Regions from separate parts of the Acidicapsa ligni genome, predicted to be linked through region 3. Evidence: riboswitches for the same ligand, from Rfam matches in the RefSeq annotation. Region 3 holds a riboswitch; each other region holds the start of a gene.
The links. A riboswitch is a leader RNA that binds a small molecule or an ion and turns the genes downstream of it on or off. The one in region 3 is predicted to bind cobalamin.
Positions count from the first base shown of each region.

Region 1 (5,148 bases), on a different contig from region 3:
GCTCTATACAATCCTTTTATCCTAAAGACTGTCGGAAGTAGTCGGCTGCTCAATGAGTAAGTTGGCGGTGCATCTCGAAATATCGTCGAAGAACAACGCTGATTCTGCGAAACGTTCCAGGGACAAGGGCACTGACCAGAGCAGCAAAAGCCTGCCACTCCTCTGTCCTTAACCCACCTCAAGCATGAAAAGGGAGAGATCATCCGACCTCTCCCTTCCACACCCAATGCGTTTATGCAACGCTGTCCGATGTCACAGAAGCCCTGACCGTCCGCGCCGCTTCACACATATTGCGCAGTGCAGATTCGACCTCATCCCAGCCACGAGTCTTCAACCCGCAATCAGGATTAACCCAAAGCCGCTCCGCCCCAATCGACTCCAGCGCACTCTGCAGCAACGCCGTAATCTCTTCTTCATTCGGCACGCGAGGCGTATGAATGTCATACACTCCCGGTCCGATTTCATTGGGATAACCGTGCTTGCGGAAGTCCTCCAACAACTCCATCCGTGAGCGTGCCGACTCGATCGAAAGCACATCCGCATCCAGAGCCACAATCGCCGGCAAAATCTCGGCAAACTCGCTGTAGCACATATGCGTATGCACCTGCGTTTCGTCCGCTACCTTCGCAGTCGCAATGCGGAAAGCCTTCACCGCCCAATCGAGATACTCAGGCCGCGCAACACGACGCAAAGGCAGTCCTTCACGCAACGCAGGCTCATCCAGTTGAATCACGCGAATCCCCGCTGCCTCAAGATCCAGCAACTCCTCACGAAGCGCCAGCGCAAGCTGCCACGCAACATCTCGCTCCGGCACATCGTCGCGCACAAACGACCATTGCAGAATCGTCACTGGCCCGGTCAACATGCCCTTCACCGGTTTGCCCGTCAAGGACTGCGCATAGCTGCTCCAACGCACGGTCATCGCATTAGGCCGTGCCACATCGCCATAGATCACCGGCGGCTTCACACAGCGCGAACCATAACTCTGCACCCAGCCATTGCGAGTAAAAGCGAAGCCTGCCAACTGCTCGCCAAAATACTCCACCATGTCATTGCGCTCAAATTCGCCATGCACCAGCACATCCAACCCGATCCTTTCCTGGCGTCGAATGCAGGCCGCAGTCTCTTCTTCGACAAAGCGCTCGTACTCTGCTGTTTGCAACGTTCCCTTGCGCCATGCAGCGCGCTGCTTGCGCACCTCAGGTGTTTGCGGAAACGAGCCAATCGTCGTCGTAGGCAGCAGCGGCAACCGCAGGTGATTCCTCTGCTTGCGCGCACGTTCAGGATAAGCCGAAGGTCGCGCAAAATCCGTCGCCACCAATTGCGCCAGTGCATCCCGAACCTGCGTATTCACGCTGCTCTCAGCTACCTTGCGACGATCATGCCTGCGACGATTCTCGGCAAAATCCGCCGCAAATTTTTCCTTGCCTCCAGCCAGCCACGCAATCTCATCCAGCTTCTGCGCAGCAAAGCTCAGCCACTCCTGCAACTCACCCGGTAACGCAGTCTCATCCTGCGCATCATAAGGTACATGCAGCAACGAGCATGAGGGCGCAATAAGCAGCCGGTCAGCACCAATCCGCTCCTGAGCCTTGGCAATCATCACAGAAGCAGCATCCAGATCGGCAAGCCAGATGTTGCGCCCATCCACTACCCCGAGGCTCAACGTCTGTCCCGCACGCACCGCGTCGAGCACAGCATCCAACTGCCCCTTGCCGCGCACGAGATCCACATGCACCCCAGCCACGGGCAATGAAAACGCAAGATCCAGATTGTCGCCCAACTCATCAAAATACGTAGTAAGCATCAGTCGGACATCGACACCGGCGAGCTTCTCGTAAGCGGTACGATAAGCCGCCTTGTGAATCTCGCTAAGATCCGTCACCAGGCACGGTTCATCGATCTGAACCCAATCCGCACCGGCACTCTGCAGATCCTTCAAGACCTGAACATACGCAGTCAACATACGCGGCAAAAGCGTAAGCGGATCAAAGCCGCTATCCACATCGACAACCTTGCCCAGCAGCAACAACGATATCGGTCCCAGCAGCACCGGACGAACTCCGGCATTAACCTCACGCGCCTCGCCAAACTCCGCCAACAGCTTCGAAGTATCCGGCACAAACTTCAGTCCTTCAGACCACTCCGGCACCAGGTAGTGATAGTTCGTATCGAACCACTTGGTCATCTCCATCGCCGTATGCTGTTGCGAACCGTGAGCACTGCTCCGCGCCATCTCAAACAAACGCGGCAATGTCACCACACCCTCGCCAAACCGCTCCGGCGTAGCACCCAGCAGCACCAGTGCGTCCAGCACCTGGTCATACAGTGGAGAATCATTGGTAGGAATAAAATCGATCCCGCGCTGCTTCTGAATCGTCCAGTTCTGCAAACGCAAATGCTTCGCAACCTGCAGTAATTCTTCTTCCGCAAGCTTGCCGCTCCAGAAACTCTCCAGCGCAAACTTCAACTCGCGACGCGGACCAATCCGGGGAAAGCCCAGATTGGCAGTATGCAACTTAGCCGTAGACATGTTTCGGTTCCTCTCATCGTTAATAGACAAGGAACCACCCGTGCGTTGGCACGCGCGCAGATGCGCGAGACAAAGGCTTGCAGGTCCACCCTCGAGACCAGTTGCCACAAGACGCACGCCGCAACAGAGTAAGCTCCGCTACAGTGGTGGCGCACAGGCCGGTATTCGGACTTTGGGCAACCTACTTGACGCCGCTTCCCATCCTCATCGGACAGTGCGTGGCTCATCGCCATGCGTCGTTCGTTCCCATCACCGCTGCGGGGCAGCGCCGGAATCACACCGGCTTCCCGTTGAACGGAACCTTCTCAGGGGTTCTGCACCTGTACCTATCCAGTGTAGCCGAGCGCGGCTGACACCCAGTCAACTGGCCAGCCTCAATACAACAACACCGCCACCCGGTAAGCCGCGAATGTTGCCCCGCCATTCCCACCCGAACCCTGCGCTGGGCACGAACCAACCGCAGCCTGCTTATACTTCCCCGACGCGATCCGCTCCTCCAATTGGGGCGGCAGCTTCGAAAGATCCGCACTCTGCCATCGCATCAGAAACAGCGGCTTCATCCCCGTCGGCGTCCCCTCTGCCTCGCCATCCTGCAGCGCGCAATACTTCCGCGCATCCTCCGCCTTCGATAGCAGAGTCAGCCCCTTGCCCGTCAGCATCGCACCAATCTTGCCCTCGATCTGCCCCGCATCCATTGATTGCACCGAGACCGAATAATCCGCCACGGCATACAACACATGATGCGCCGAAACAATCCCCACCCCGATGCGATCGATCTTCGCATTCATCAGGTTCGCATGATGCACGTCGGACTTCATCCATTCCTCATGCACCTGCTTCGGCGAGTCGCCAATGGCAATGTTCTCCTCCACCAGGCTAAAGTGCGCGCCCGCCTTCGAAGTACGCTCCGCCACATCCGGCTCGCCACCATATCGATGAGAAATCGGCCCCTCTTTGGACATCAACTCGGCATGAGCACGCGCCGCCGCAGCCAGCCCTGGATCGACCACCAGCGCCGGTAATCCCTCTGCAACCCGTGCCTGATTGGCAAGATCGACAACCTTCTGCTCCTGCGCCGCCTGCACCTCTACATCCACCGGATCCTGCGCCAGCGCAGCAACCCCGCACACACCCACCGAAGATGCCATCAGCAGCACCGCAAACCTCTTGACCAGTCGCATCCGCATTCCTCAAACCTCCGCCGCTTCGGCTTCAAATCACGATATGCTTGCCTGAGAGCAATGGCAATTCGCACACACATTCCGAGCTCTTCCAATTGGATGCGCCGTCAGCCGCTCGCAGTCATCGGCCTCGTGCTATTAAGTATCTTCGTCCTCGCCGGCCTGCTCGCTCCCTGGATCGCGCCCGCCAGTCCAGCCTCAATCGACCTGATGCATCGCCTGCAAGGCCCCTCAGCGGCTCACTGGTGCGGCACCGATGAACTCGGCCGGGACACTCTCTCACGCCTGCTCTGGGGAGCTCGTCTTTCACTCGCCGTCTCCGCCTCCGTCGTCAGCATCTCGCTCGCCCTCGGCCTCGCCATCGGCGGCCTCGCAGGCTACAAAGGCGGCTGGATCGATCACACCCTCACCGTCGTCGCCATGAACACCTTCCTGGCCCTCCCCGGCATCCTGCTCGCCATAGCCTTCGCCGCATTCCTCGGCCCCGGTTTTCAGAACCTGGTACTGGCTCTCGCCATCGGCGGCTGGGCCGGATACGCCCGCCTCGTCCGTGCCCAGGTCATGGCCGTCAAAGAACGCGAATACGTTGAAGCCGCACGCGCCCTCGGAGCCAGCGGACCACGCATCTTCTTCCGCCATATCCTCCCGAACATGATCCAGCCGCTGCTCGTCCAGGCCGCCATCGGCATGGGCGGAGTCATCCTCGCTGAAGCAACCCTATCCTTCCTCGGCCTTGGCATCCCCGCGCCCACTCCAAGCTGGGGATCAATGCTCAACGACGCACGCGCCCATCTCTTCGACTCCCCACATCTCGTGCTCTTCCCTGCCCTAGCAATGGCCCTCGCCGTCCTCAGCTTCAACTTCCTCGGCGATGCTCTTCGCGATTACCTCGACCCACATACCCGCATCCAGATCGGCGTATGAAGATAGGCGTACTCTCCGACACCCACGGCCTACTTCGCGCAGAGGTTCTGCCCCTGCTCGCAGGCTCAGACCACATCCTCCATCTCGGCGACGTCGGCGATCCAACCATCCTCGAAACACTCATAGCCATCGCCCCCATAACCGCAATCCGCGGCAACATAGACAGCAAGGGCCCATGCGCCAGCCTGCCCGCAACTGAAGTCGTTACTCTCGCAGGAAAAGACTTCTATCTCCTGCACGACGTGCATCAGCTTGACCTCGAACCAGCCGCCGCAGGATTCGCCGCCGTCCTCTATGGCCACTCCCACAAACCTTCCATCGAATGGCGCAAAGAAATCCTGTACTTCAACCCCGGCTCATGCGGACCACGACGATTCCAGCTACCCATCACCTGCGGCCAAATCACCATAAACAACAATGGGCAGTTGGAGGCCAAAATCCTCCAACTACCCATCTCTTCCTGACGAATCCAAGTGCCCATGTTTTGGCCTGCTCATGCCTCGGCCTTGC
Region 1 is NZ_JAGSYG010000006.1:22,590-27,737, forward strand. Features, by position in the region: gene metE (5-methyltetrahydropteroyltriglutamate--homocysteine S-methyltransferase) at 233-2,533, opposite strand; cobalamin riboswitch at 2,673-2,872, opposite strand; gene OHL19_RS18420 (CAP domain-containing protein) at 2,908-3,714, opposite strand; gene OHL19_RS18425 (ABC transporter permease) at 3,775-4,638, shown strand; gene OHL19_RS18430 (metallophosphoesterase family protein) at 4,635-5,102, shown strand.
Region 1: linked by a shared signal. The riboswitch ahead of metE (5-methyltetrahydropteroyltriglutamate--homocysteine S-methyltransferase) and the one ahead of OHL19_RS12885 (TonB-dependent receptor) in region 3 are both predicted to bind cobalamin.

Region 2 (5,148 bases), on a different contig from region 3:
TACCCGAGCTGTTCGATCACTCCACCAAGGGAATCAGCTCAAGAATGTAGCCAGTTAGAAGTCTTCGTGTTGGAAGCCAACTTCACCGGCGACTGCTACCTGGTAAGCAGAGACGCGGCGTTCGAAGAAGTTGGTGAGCTCCTGCACATCCTGCAGCTCCATGAAGGCGAATGGATTTTTGCTGCCGAAGATTGCAGGCATACCCAGGCGCACTACGCGAGAGTCGGCGACGTATTCGAGATACTGACGCATGTCGCGAACCGACAGGCCAGCGACTCCGCCGGAAAGTAGATCTTCCGCGAACTGAAGCTCGCATTCAACGGCCTCGCGCATCATGGTGACGATACTGGCTTCGAGCTCTGCATCGAACAGCTCTGGATGCTGGCTGCGAACGATGTTGACGACCTCGAAAGCAAACTCAAGGTGGCAGCTCTCGTCGCGGAAAACCCAGTTGGTACCGGCAGCAAGACCGTTAAGCAGGCCACGGCTGCGCAGAAAATAGACATAAGCGAAGGCGGCAAAGAAGAAGAGGCCCTCAATGCATCCAGCGAAGCAAACGAGATTCAAAAGGAATTGCTTCTGCTCCTCAGGGGTGCGGAGTTCGTCGAGTTTCTGGATGGAGTCCATCCACTTCATGCAGAAGTCTGCTTTTTTGCTGATGCTCGGGATGTTTTCGACAGCGGCGAAGGCAGCGGCGCGAGCTTCAGGGTCAGGCACATAATTATCCAGCAGGGTCAGGTAAAACTGGACGTGAACGGCCTCTTCAAAAAGCTGGCGCGAAAGGTAAAGGCGCGCTTCCGGCGAGTTGATGTGTTTGTAGAGATTGAGCACCAGGTTGTTCGACACGATCGAATCGCCCGTGGCAAAGAAGGCAACAAGGCGCTGGATCAGGTGAATCTCCGCAGGCGTGAGGCGCGAGCGAAGATCGACGAGATCAGTGGAGAAGTCGACTTCTTCAACCGTCCACGTGTTCTTGATACCGTCTTTGAACATGTCAAAGAAGACCGGGTATTGCATAGGACGCAGGGTCAGCGAGAGGCCTGGATCAAGGATGGACGTCGGGGATTTGCTGGACATTGTGACTCCAAATTCTTTTGTTGGCGGCAGGTATAGTGCGAGATTTCATCGAGATGAAGCCCAGGTCTGAAGATCAGACCTGGGACATCCGCATTTGCTGCAATTTACTGGCAGGCTTCGCAGGACTCAGGATTGTCTAACGAGCAGGCTACAGCTTGGATCGTATCGACTGCGCGGTTGGCTATGGCTACTGTGGTCTTGGCAATTTTTGTTGCAGGTCTCGAACGCAGGTAGTAAGTGGTCTTGATTCCCTTCTTCCATGCATACATATACATGCTGCTGAGACGACCGATATTGGGCGATTCAGCGAAGAGGTTCAGCGATTGGCTCTGGTCGATAAAAGCTCCGCGATCGGCGGCCATGTCGATGAGCGAACGCATGGGAACTTCCCACACGGTGCGGTAAATCAATTTGAGTTCGTCGGTGATCTCATCGATTTTCTGAATGGAGCCTTCGGCAAGCTTGATGCGGGTGCGCATCTCTTCAGACCACAGGCCGAGGGCCTTGAGTTCGTTCACGAGGTACTTGTTGATCTGCATGAACTCGCCCGACAATGTCTCGCGCTTGAACATGTTGGAAATCTGCGGCTCGATGCACTCATAGCAGCCCACGATGGACGCAATGGTTGCAGTCGGTGCAATGGCGATCATGAGCGAGTTGCGCATGCCCACAGTCTTCATGCGAAGACGCAGAGCATCCCAGCGCGCAGTGTCCTTTGGCGTAACGCCCCAGAGATCGAACTGGAATTCACCATGCGCGGCGCGAGTTTCGTTGAAGGCCGCATGCGGTCCATCTTTCTCGGCCAGATCGCACGAGGCCGAGATAGCGTGGAAATAAATCTCTTCCTGGATCTTGGCTGAGAGCTCGCGGGCTTCTATCGAGTCAAAGGCCCAGCGCAGTTGGAAGAAGACATCTTGAAGGCCCATGACGCCAAGGCCCACTGGACGCCAGCGCGAGTTCGATACGGCAGCCTGCGAAACCGGGTAGTAGTTAATGTCGATGACGCGGTCGAGCATAGGTACAGCGTGGCGAACTGTGGCCGCAAGCTTATCGAAATCGAACTTGCCATCCGTCAGGTGACGGCCAAGGTTGATGCTGCCGAGATTGCAGACGGCTGTCTCTTCGTGCGACGTAACCTCGGTGATCTCGGTGCAGAGATTAGAGAGATGCACCGTGTTGCCGGGATGGCCGGTCTGGTTGCACTTTATGTTGCAGGCATCCTTGAAGACCATCCAGCCATTGCCGGTCTCGGCAAGCGTACGCATCATGCGGGCGTAGAGGTCGCGGGCCTTGATCTGGCGCTTGTAGAGCTGTTTCTGTTCGGCCTCAATGTAGGCCTTTTCAAAGGCTTCACCATAGAGGTCGGTGAGCTGCGGCACGTCCTTGGGATCGAAGAGCGACCACATGCCGTCCTCATCGGAGCGGCGCATAAAGAGATCGGGAATCCAGTTAGCGAGATTGAGATTGTAGGTGCGGCGTGCTGCATCGCCGGTGTTATCGCGCATCTCAAGGAAGGACTCGACATCGGCATGCCAGGGCTCGAGATAAACGCAGGCAGCACCCTTGCGCTTGCCGCCCTGATTGACTGCGGCAACGGACGCATCCAGCGTACGCAGCCAGGGAACGATGCCGTTTGAAAGACCATTGGTGGCGCGGATCAGCGAACCTTCGCTGCGAATGCGATGGAAAGCAAGGCCGATGCCGCCGGAGAACTTCGACAGCAATGCAATCTGTTTATAGACGTCATAAATCGAATCAAGCGAATCGAGCGGCGAGTCGATGAGGTAGCAGCTCGACATCTGGCTGTGCTTCGTGCCGCTATTGAAGAGCGTCGGCGAGCTGGGCAGATAATCGTGCGAGGCGAGGAGATTGTAGAAATCCACAGCTTCATTCACGCGTGTGGAAAGCCCGGCAGCAACGCGCATGAAAAAGTACTGCGGCGTCTCCGTGACCTGGCGGGTGATTGGGTGACGAAGCAGGTACCTGTCGTAAACAGTGCGCAGGCCGAAGTACTCAAAGCGGTCGGATAGGCGGTCATCGATGGCCGAGTTCAGCTTGCGCGCATTGGCGTTAACGAACTCCCATGCTTCCTTGGAGACGACGCCCTCGCGGCTGCCAATCTCGACCGACTGCGAAAAGGAGTAGATATTCTGCCCGGCAACTTCCTTCGAGATGGTCGCGAGGAGTAGACGTGCAGCCAGGCGCGAGTATTCCGGCTCCTCGGCAATCAGAGAGGCTGCGGTCTGGATCGAAATGGAATCGAGTTCGCGGGTGCTGGCTCCGTCGAAGAGGCCACCGATAGTCTTGCTGGCGACGCGGATCGGATCGACGTGAGGAAGACCGTGGCAGCAGCGCTCGACAGCGCGGACGATCTTGTTGACATCAACGGGTTCGAGGCCGCCGTTGCGCTTGCGGACCTGCATCTGGGGAGTTGGGTCGGCTGGAGGAAAATTCGGGTCGAGGTCAGATAGCGACGACTGGTGGAGCGAGGCTGAGAGAGCAGATTCAATCGTGGCCATTTTGGGGAATGGTCCTTTCCTTGGGTTCAGGATTCTTGCAACGAGTTTCATTCGTACAAAATCGGGGTTTAAATTGGGCGCCGGGGAGGATTGGTCACGGGTACGGACAGAAGTCGGCGATAGAACGGCGGACTCGTGCGGATCACCCGATCCTCCCCTCGGAGGCGTGTGTTGCTCATATGCCCTTCGGCATCCTTCTCGGCAGGTATTCGGACTTGCAGGCAACCTGAAAACAGCGACTTCCCAACTCGAAAAGAGCTGGGTACTGAGTCGGAGCTATCGTTCCTGCTTACCGATGCGGGGCAGTTCCGGAAGTTCGCCGGCTTCCCTTTTTTCATGCTGGTCATGGAAACGGCTCGTGATCAGCCACCGTGAAGTAAATCGACTATATCGTGGATCGGCGGCTGGAGCAACAACTATATGTTGGGGTATATGTGGAAATCCCATGAGTCTCGAAATGCCAATTTGTGCTCCGTTTTTTGGCAAAAGTCAAATGAGTTTCTGGTACGGAAACTTCTTCGGCAACGGGACTTTAGTCATAGGCTCAAGCTGTTTTTCTCTTGCCTGAAGAGCTTTTTTGCTCTGTCTAAAAAACACGGCTGTGTGCATTTCAAATCCGGCCGCAAATCCATAGCCACTCCTCCATTCTCCACCTCGCGAACATTATTTTTCTCAAATGCGTATGGCCTTGCATCCTCACGGGAAATTTGCTGCGGATAAGAAAGTAGAGGCGCATGAGAGAGCAATTGAGCTGGCAGCCGGACTTCGAGCAACTCGTAGACGAGCACCAGTCGATGGTTTTTTCGTTGGCATGGCGAATGACAGGCGATCGCGGAATGGCCGAAGAGGTGGCGCAGGATGTGCTCCTTGAACTGGACCGCAATCTTCGTAAGCTTAGCTCTGCCGATCATGTGCGCTTCTGGCTGCGAAAGGTTACAGTGCATCGCTCGACGGATGCGCTGCGACGCAGGAACACGAGGGAGCCTGGATGGGATGAAGGCTTCTGGGTTGAACTTGAGGAACGGCATGGGCTGGTCGAATCCGATGAAGGATCTGCAATGTCCATGCGCATTGAGGAATTGATGGCAAGTTTGCCGGAATCACAGCGGGCGGCGCTGATTCTTCGCTACCAGGAAGACCTGACGCCGGAGGAAATTGCAGCGACGTTGAAGGCTCCGGTAGCGACGATAAAGAGCCAGTTGCAGAGAGGTTTGAAGCTGCTGCGGCTGCGAGCCAGCAATTACCTGAAGGAGTATGTCCGTGGAACATAACGAGCGACAGGAAAAGAACGAGAAAAAGGAACGCAGGGATCGAAAAATCGAGCAGCATGAGATTGAAGAGTTCGAGCAGAAACTGCGATTTGCACTGCAGCATCGCGCCGCTCCCGTGGGGATGAAACAACGCGTGCTGGCGCTGGCCAGGGAACGCCGGCAGAAGCGGCATGGCTGGCAATGGATGATGCAGCGGGTTACGGCTTCCCTTGTGCTGGCAGCGATGGTCGGCGGAGCCCTGGTCTATCACCAGGTGGACGAGCGGCATAAGGGCGAGGCAG
Region 2 is NZ_JAGSYG010000001.1:156,334-161,481, forward strand. Features, by position in the region: gene OHL19_RS00595 (DNA polymerase Y family protein) at 1-50, shown strand, start outside; gene OHL19_RS00600 (ribonucleotide-diphosphate reductase subunit beta) at 55-1,077, opposite strand; gene OHL19_RS00605 (ribonucleoside-diphosphate reductase subunit alpha) at 1,182-3,596, opposite strand; cobalamin riboswitch at 3,780-3,985, opposite strand; gene OHL19_RS00610 (RNA polymerase sigma factor) at 4,331-4,867, shown strand; gene OHL19_RS00615 (hypothetical protein) at 4,857-5,148, shown strand, end outside.
Region 2: linked by a shared signal. The riboswitch ahead of OHL19_RS00605 (ribonucleoside-diphosphate reductase subunit alpha) and the one ahead of OHL19_RS12885 (TonB-dependent receptor) in region 3 are both predicted to bind cobalamin.

Region 3 (5,148 bases):
GGCGCTGGCTCAGTTATTAGCCGCAGCCGGTGCCGTATATACAACTCACATGCGAACCGAGGCCGATGCAATTCTCGACGCCATGAGTGAGGCTTTCACTATCGGTCGACTCAGCCATGTCCCGGTTATTATTTCTCATCTGAAATGCGCTGGCATCGCCAACTGGGGGCGGAGCGGCGAAGTCCTGCAAGCACTGGAGAAGGCGAGCACCACGCAGGATGTTGGCTGCGATTGCTATCCCTACGCAGCAGGTTCGAGCACACTCGATCTGCGTCAGGTAGATGAGCGCGTCAAGATCACCATTACCTGGAGCACACCGCATCCAGAGATGGCAGGGCAATCTCTGTCACGCATCGCCGAGAGTTGGAGCATCTCTCAACTCGAAGCAGCACAGCGGCTCCGGCCCGCTGGAGCCATCTATCACAGCATTTCAGAAGAAGACATGCGCCGTATTCTGCGCCATCCTGCCACCATGATCGGCTCCGATGGATTGCCCAACGATCCCCGGCCGCATCCTCGCTTATGGGGAACGTTCCCTCGTGTGCTCGGTCATTACAGCCGCGAAGAAAAACTGTTCTCGCTTCCCGAAGCAGTCCACAAGATGACCGGTATGCCAGCCCAAAGATTTGGGCTCGCTGAGCGTGGATGGATACGCGTAGGCTATTGCGCAGACCTCGTGCTCTTCGATCCGAAAACAATTCTCGACACGGCAACATTTTCTGATCCGATGCGCGCATCCGAGGGGATAGCGGGCGTATGGGTTAACGGCGTTCTCACCTACACATCCCAAGGCGCTACATCGGACCGAGCAGGACGCTTCGTAACTCGCAGCAAAACCGCCTGGATTTAAAGACCAGGATCTAAAAGCTCGGATTCGATAGTCCCGGATTCACCAAACAAGGATTCAATAACTGAGAACCAGCAACGCAAGGAGACAACATGAGTATCAAGCGGTATGGAGTGGAAGGAGGCAAGGGAACTGGCGGACAACATCTACCCTTCGCGCGCGCGGTCGAAGCCGACGGCTGGTTGTATGTATCGGGACAGGTTCCGATGGTCCAGGGCGAAGTCATCACAGGCAACATCGTTGTTCAATCGCAACAGGCAATTCAGAATCTCCTGACGATTCTCAAAGAAGCAGGCTATGGTCCAGAGCACGTCGTGCGATGTGGCGTCTGGCTTGAGGATCCCCGCGACTTCACTTCGTTCAATAAAGTCTTCAAAGAGCACTTCGGCGAACACCCACCCGCACGTGCCTGTGTCGTCTCAAGCATGGTCATCGATTGCAAGGTAGAGATCGATTGCGTTGCATACAAAGCGCCCGGCAATTGATCGCACTATAGTTAAGCTTTCAGCCACTCGCCCGCCAGAGGAGCACCCGTTCTGAGCCTATGATCGACTCCCACAGCATATTCCTGCTGGTCTCGACGCTGATCGCGGTCGTTGGCCTGATTCTGCTTATCGCAGTCTTCAAGCTGAACCCATTCATCACGCTGCTGCTCGCCTCGCTGTCGCTTGCCCTGGTCACGGGCATGTCCGCTTCAACTGTCATTCATTCTTTTGAGGCGGGCGTAGGAGCAACCCTGGGCCACATCGCCGTCGTCGTTGCGCTGGGCACCATGCTTGGAAAGATGATGGCAGAGTCCGGTGGCGCGGACCAGATCGCATACACGCTCATACGGCTCTTCGGTGAGAAACGTGTGCATTGGGCGATGGTTCTCATCGGCCTCGTAGTTGGATTGCCTGCCTTCTTTGAAGTAGGATTCGTCCTCCTGATCCCCATCGTGTATACAGTTGCGCGACGTACACGAACATCGCTGATCATGGTTGGCCTGCCCATGGTCGCCGGGCTCTCCGTGGTTCACGGATTAGTTCCGCCTCACCCCGCGGCGTTGCTTGCCGTAACCATCTATAAGGCCGATGTGGGCCGCACCATCTTTTATGCCCTGCTTGTCGGTATTCCCACGGCGATCATCGCTGGGCCGCTTTATGCGAAACTCATCGCTCCGCATATAAACCTTCCAACAGAGAATCCCATCTCCGCGCAGTTTGTCGATCATGGAGCTGATCACGAGTCAGGACGCAGCCTGCCCAGCTTCGGCCTCACCTTGTTCTCCATCCTTCTGCCCGTTCTTCTCATGCTGATCGGCAGTTGGGCAGACGCAATCAGCACTCCCAAAAGCGCCTTGAATGAGGGACTGCATCTGGTTGGCAACGACGACGTAGCACTACTGATCGGTGTGCTGCTAAGTTTCTTTACTCTGGGACGGCTGCGAGGCTTCTCGCGAGATACGATCCTGCGCTTCAGCAACGAATGCCTCGCCCCCACGGCGACCATCACGCTCCTGGTCGGCGCAGGCGGAGGCTTCGGGAGAATTCTGCAGGACAGCGGAGTATCGCAGGCCATCATCGGTGTTGCATTGCAGAGCCATATTCCATTGCTGGTATTGGCGTGGTTACTGGCCGCTTTGATGCGTTTGGCCACAGGCTCGGCGACAGTAGCCATGACCACCGCAGCCGGCATCGTGGCCCCAATCGCATTGCACAGCCCGGGAGTTCACCCCGAGCTGCTGGCGATTGCCACCGGAGCAGGATCGCTCATCTTCTCCCACGTAAACGATGGTGGTTTCTGGCTCGTCAAGGAGTACTTCAACATGACCGTCGCACAAACCATCAAGACCTGGTCCGTCTGCGAAACCATCATCTCGGTTACGGCGTTGCTTCTCACGATCACCTTGTCATTCGCGGTTTAATCATCGCGATGCAGCATCGTGAATCCCTGCCGGCATACCGTATACGAATGAGCAGCATCAAAACAATATCAAAAGTTTCTGCATGATAAACTTCAGAGACCCGGGGAAATTTTTCATGGATTTTCCCCACAATTCTTTATCTTTTCTTGCATCGGCCTGATTGACATGGGCCTGCGATTCATTCACTGAAACGCATCAGGATGTTCGGGAAAGCGGTGTAAATCCGCTACTGCCCCGCAACTGTGAGCGTACCTGGGGTTTTTCCCGTCAAGAACATATGGGGAAGCAGCCAGGAGTCCGGCCAAATGCCACTGAACTTCTCCATCACGGAGAGTTTGGGAAGGCGGTTCGGAGAAGCGCAAGTCAGGAGACCGGTCCTTGGTGTCTATCACCCGCTTACGTTCCGAGGGGAACGGAGGAGAACGATGTCTCTGCCTGTTAATCAGTCCAAGTTAGTCAGTTTGTTTCATGGCCGTTCCAGCCTGTGTTCGCGCTTATTCTGCGCAACGATCCTTCTATTGCTCTCGACAGTAGCTCACGCCGGAGTTATCCGTGGCATCGTCACCGACACTACCGGAGCCACAGTCACCGGTGCATCGATCGTCCTCATGCAGGGCAATAAGGCCGTCTCCACGACAGTCTCCGGCGCCGATGGCACCTATCAATTCGTGACCGGCAAGAGTGGCCGTTTTTCGGTCATCACCAGCGCGCCCAGCTTTCGTGCATTGGAGACACCTGCCTTCTACGCTTCCCAGGGTTCCAACATCGAGCGCTCCATCGTTCTCGAACCACAATGGGTCCATCAGTCGATCGTAGTCACCGCCACTGGAACACCCGTTCCTCAGCAGCAGACCAGCGTCTCCACCACCGTTTTTACCTCGCTGGATCTCGCTCGCCGCGATGATCTGGTCAGCGTCCTCCGCCTTCAGCCCGGCGTCGTCATGGCGCAAACCGGACAGCGTGGCGCACAAGCCTCCATGTTCATTCGGGGTGGAGATTCCAATGCCAGCAAAACCCTCACCGACGGCGTAAACGCCAGCGAAATCGGCGGCATCTTCGACTTCGGCTCCGTCTCTCCAACCGGTATCCAGAGCACCGAAATCTATCGTGGACCAGACAGCAGCCTCTACGGTGCCGACGCAGCCAGCGGCGTAGTCAACTTCAATACTCCGCGCGGATTCGATAACTCTCCCGTAGTTTCCTTCATGGGCGATCTGGGCAACTTCAACACCGCCCGCAACGACCTCCAGCTCGCCGGCAGCCGCAACAAGTTGGACTACTACGGCGCCTATTCCTGGCTGCAGACCGCAAACTCCCTGCCCATGGACCAATACCACGCAGGCACCAGCGTCGGAAACTTCGGCTATCAGCCCATCTCCAGCGTTCAACTTCGCGGCACAGTCCGCTATGGCGTCACTGCCGTTGGAGTTCCAAATGCATGGGATTTCTACGGCATCAGCGACGACCGCAAGCAGAGTGACCAGAACCTCTACATGGGCGGCTCTCTCGATTTTCAGATGACCGCGGACTTCCACAACAAGGTTCAATACGGCGGCACTCGCAAGCGCGAACAATCCATGCAGTGGTACGCAGCAGGCCTCTGTGAACCAGTCGACACCTGCGATCTCCCCTTTCCGGACGCTGGCAATTTCTACGGCAACGATGTCACCATTCGTGGCGCTAACGGAGCCCAGGTTGTAGGCCAGGCCATCCTCGACTACTCCTCCGGCAACGGCTCTGTCTATCCCAATCGCCTCGATCTCGTCACCAATCGCGACGAAATCCAATACGAAGGCGACTTCCACTTCACGCCCCATCTCGTCGGCCTCATCGGCTTTCACTATGAAAACGAACGTGGCACCGAAGTCGAACCTGTCTATTTCCTCAACGATGTCGTGCAGCGCAACAACTACGATTACCTCGCCGAGATTCACGGTGACTTCAAGAGCCGCTTCTTCTACACCGTCGGCGGCAGCCTCGGAAAATATCAGATCATCGGCACGCAGACATCGCCACGCGCCGGTTTCTCCTACTATGTGCTCAAGCCCCGTTCTGGATTCTTCAATGGTACCCGCCTGAGCGGCAACTTTGCCGACGCCGTCCGCGAACCCACGTTGGCCGACCAATCCGGTTCGCTATACACCTTCCTCCTGGCCAATGGCGGTCAGCAGACCATCAACCAACTCCACATTTCACAGCTCGCCGCACCAACCGCGCGAACCTGGGAAGGTGGCATCGAGCAAGACCTGCTCGGCGAACGCATGATCGTCCATCTCAACGTCTTCCACAACCAGTTTGGCCGCCAGATCGAGGGTGTCGGCGCCGGGCTCATTCCACAATTGCTGCCCAATCTCTCCGCGGCAGCACAGCAGCAGCTCGAAGCCTTTCTGAATAA
Region 3 is NZ_JAGSYG010000003.1:592,282-597,429, reverse strand. Features, by position in the region: gene OHL19_RS12900 (N-acyl-D-amino-acid deacylase family protein) at 1-850, shown strand, start outside; gene OHL19_RS12895 (RidA family protein) at 940-1,332, shown strand; gene OHL19_RS12890 (GntP family permease) at 1,392-2,753, shown strand; cobalamin riboswitch at 2,911-3,147, shown strand; gene OHL19_RS12885 (TonB-dependent receptor) at 3,179-5,148, shown strand, end outside.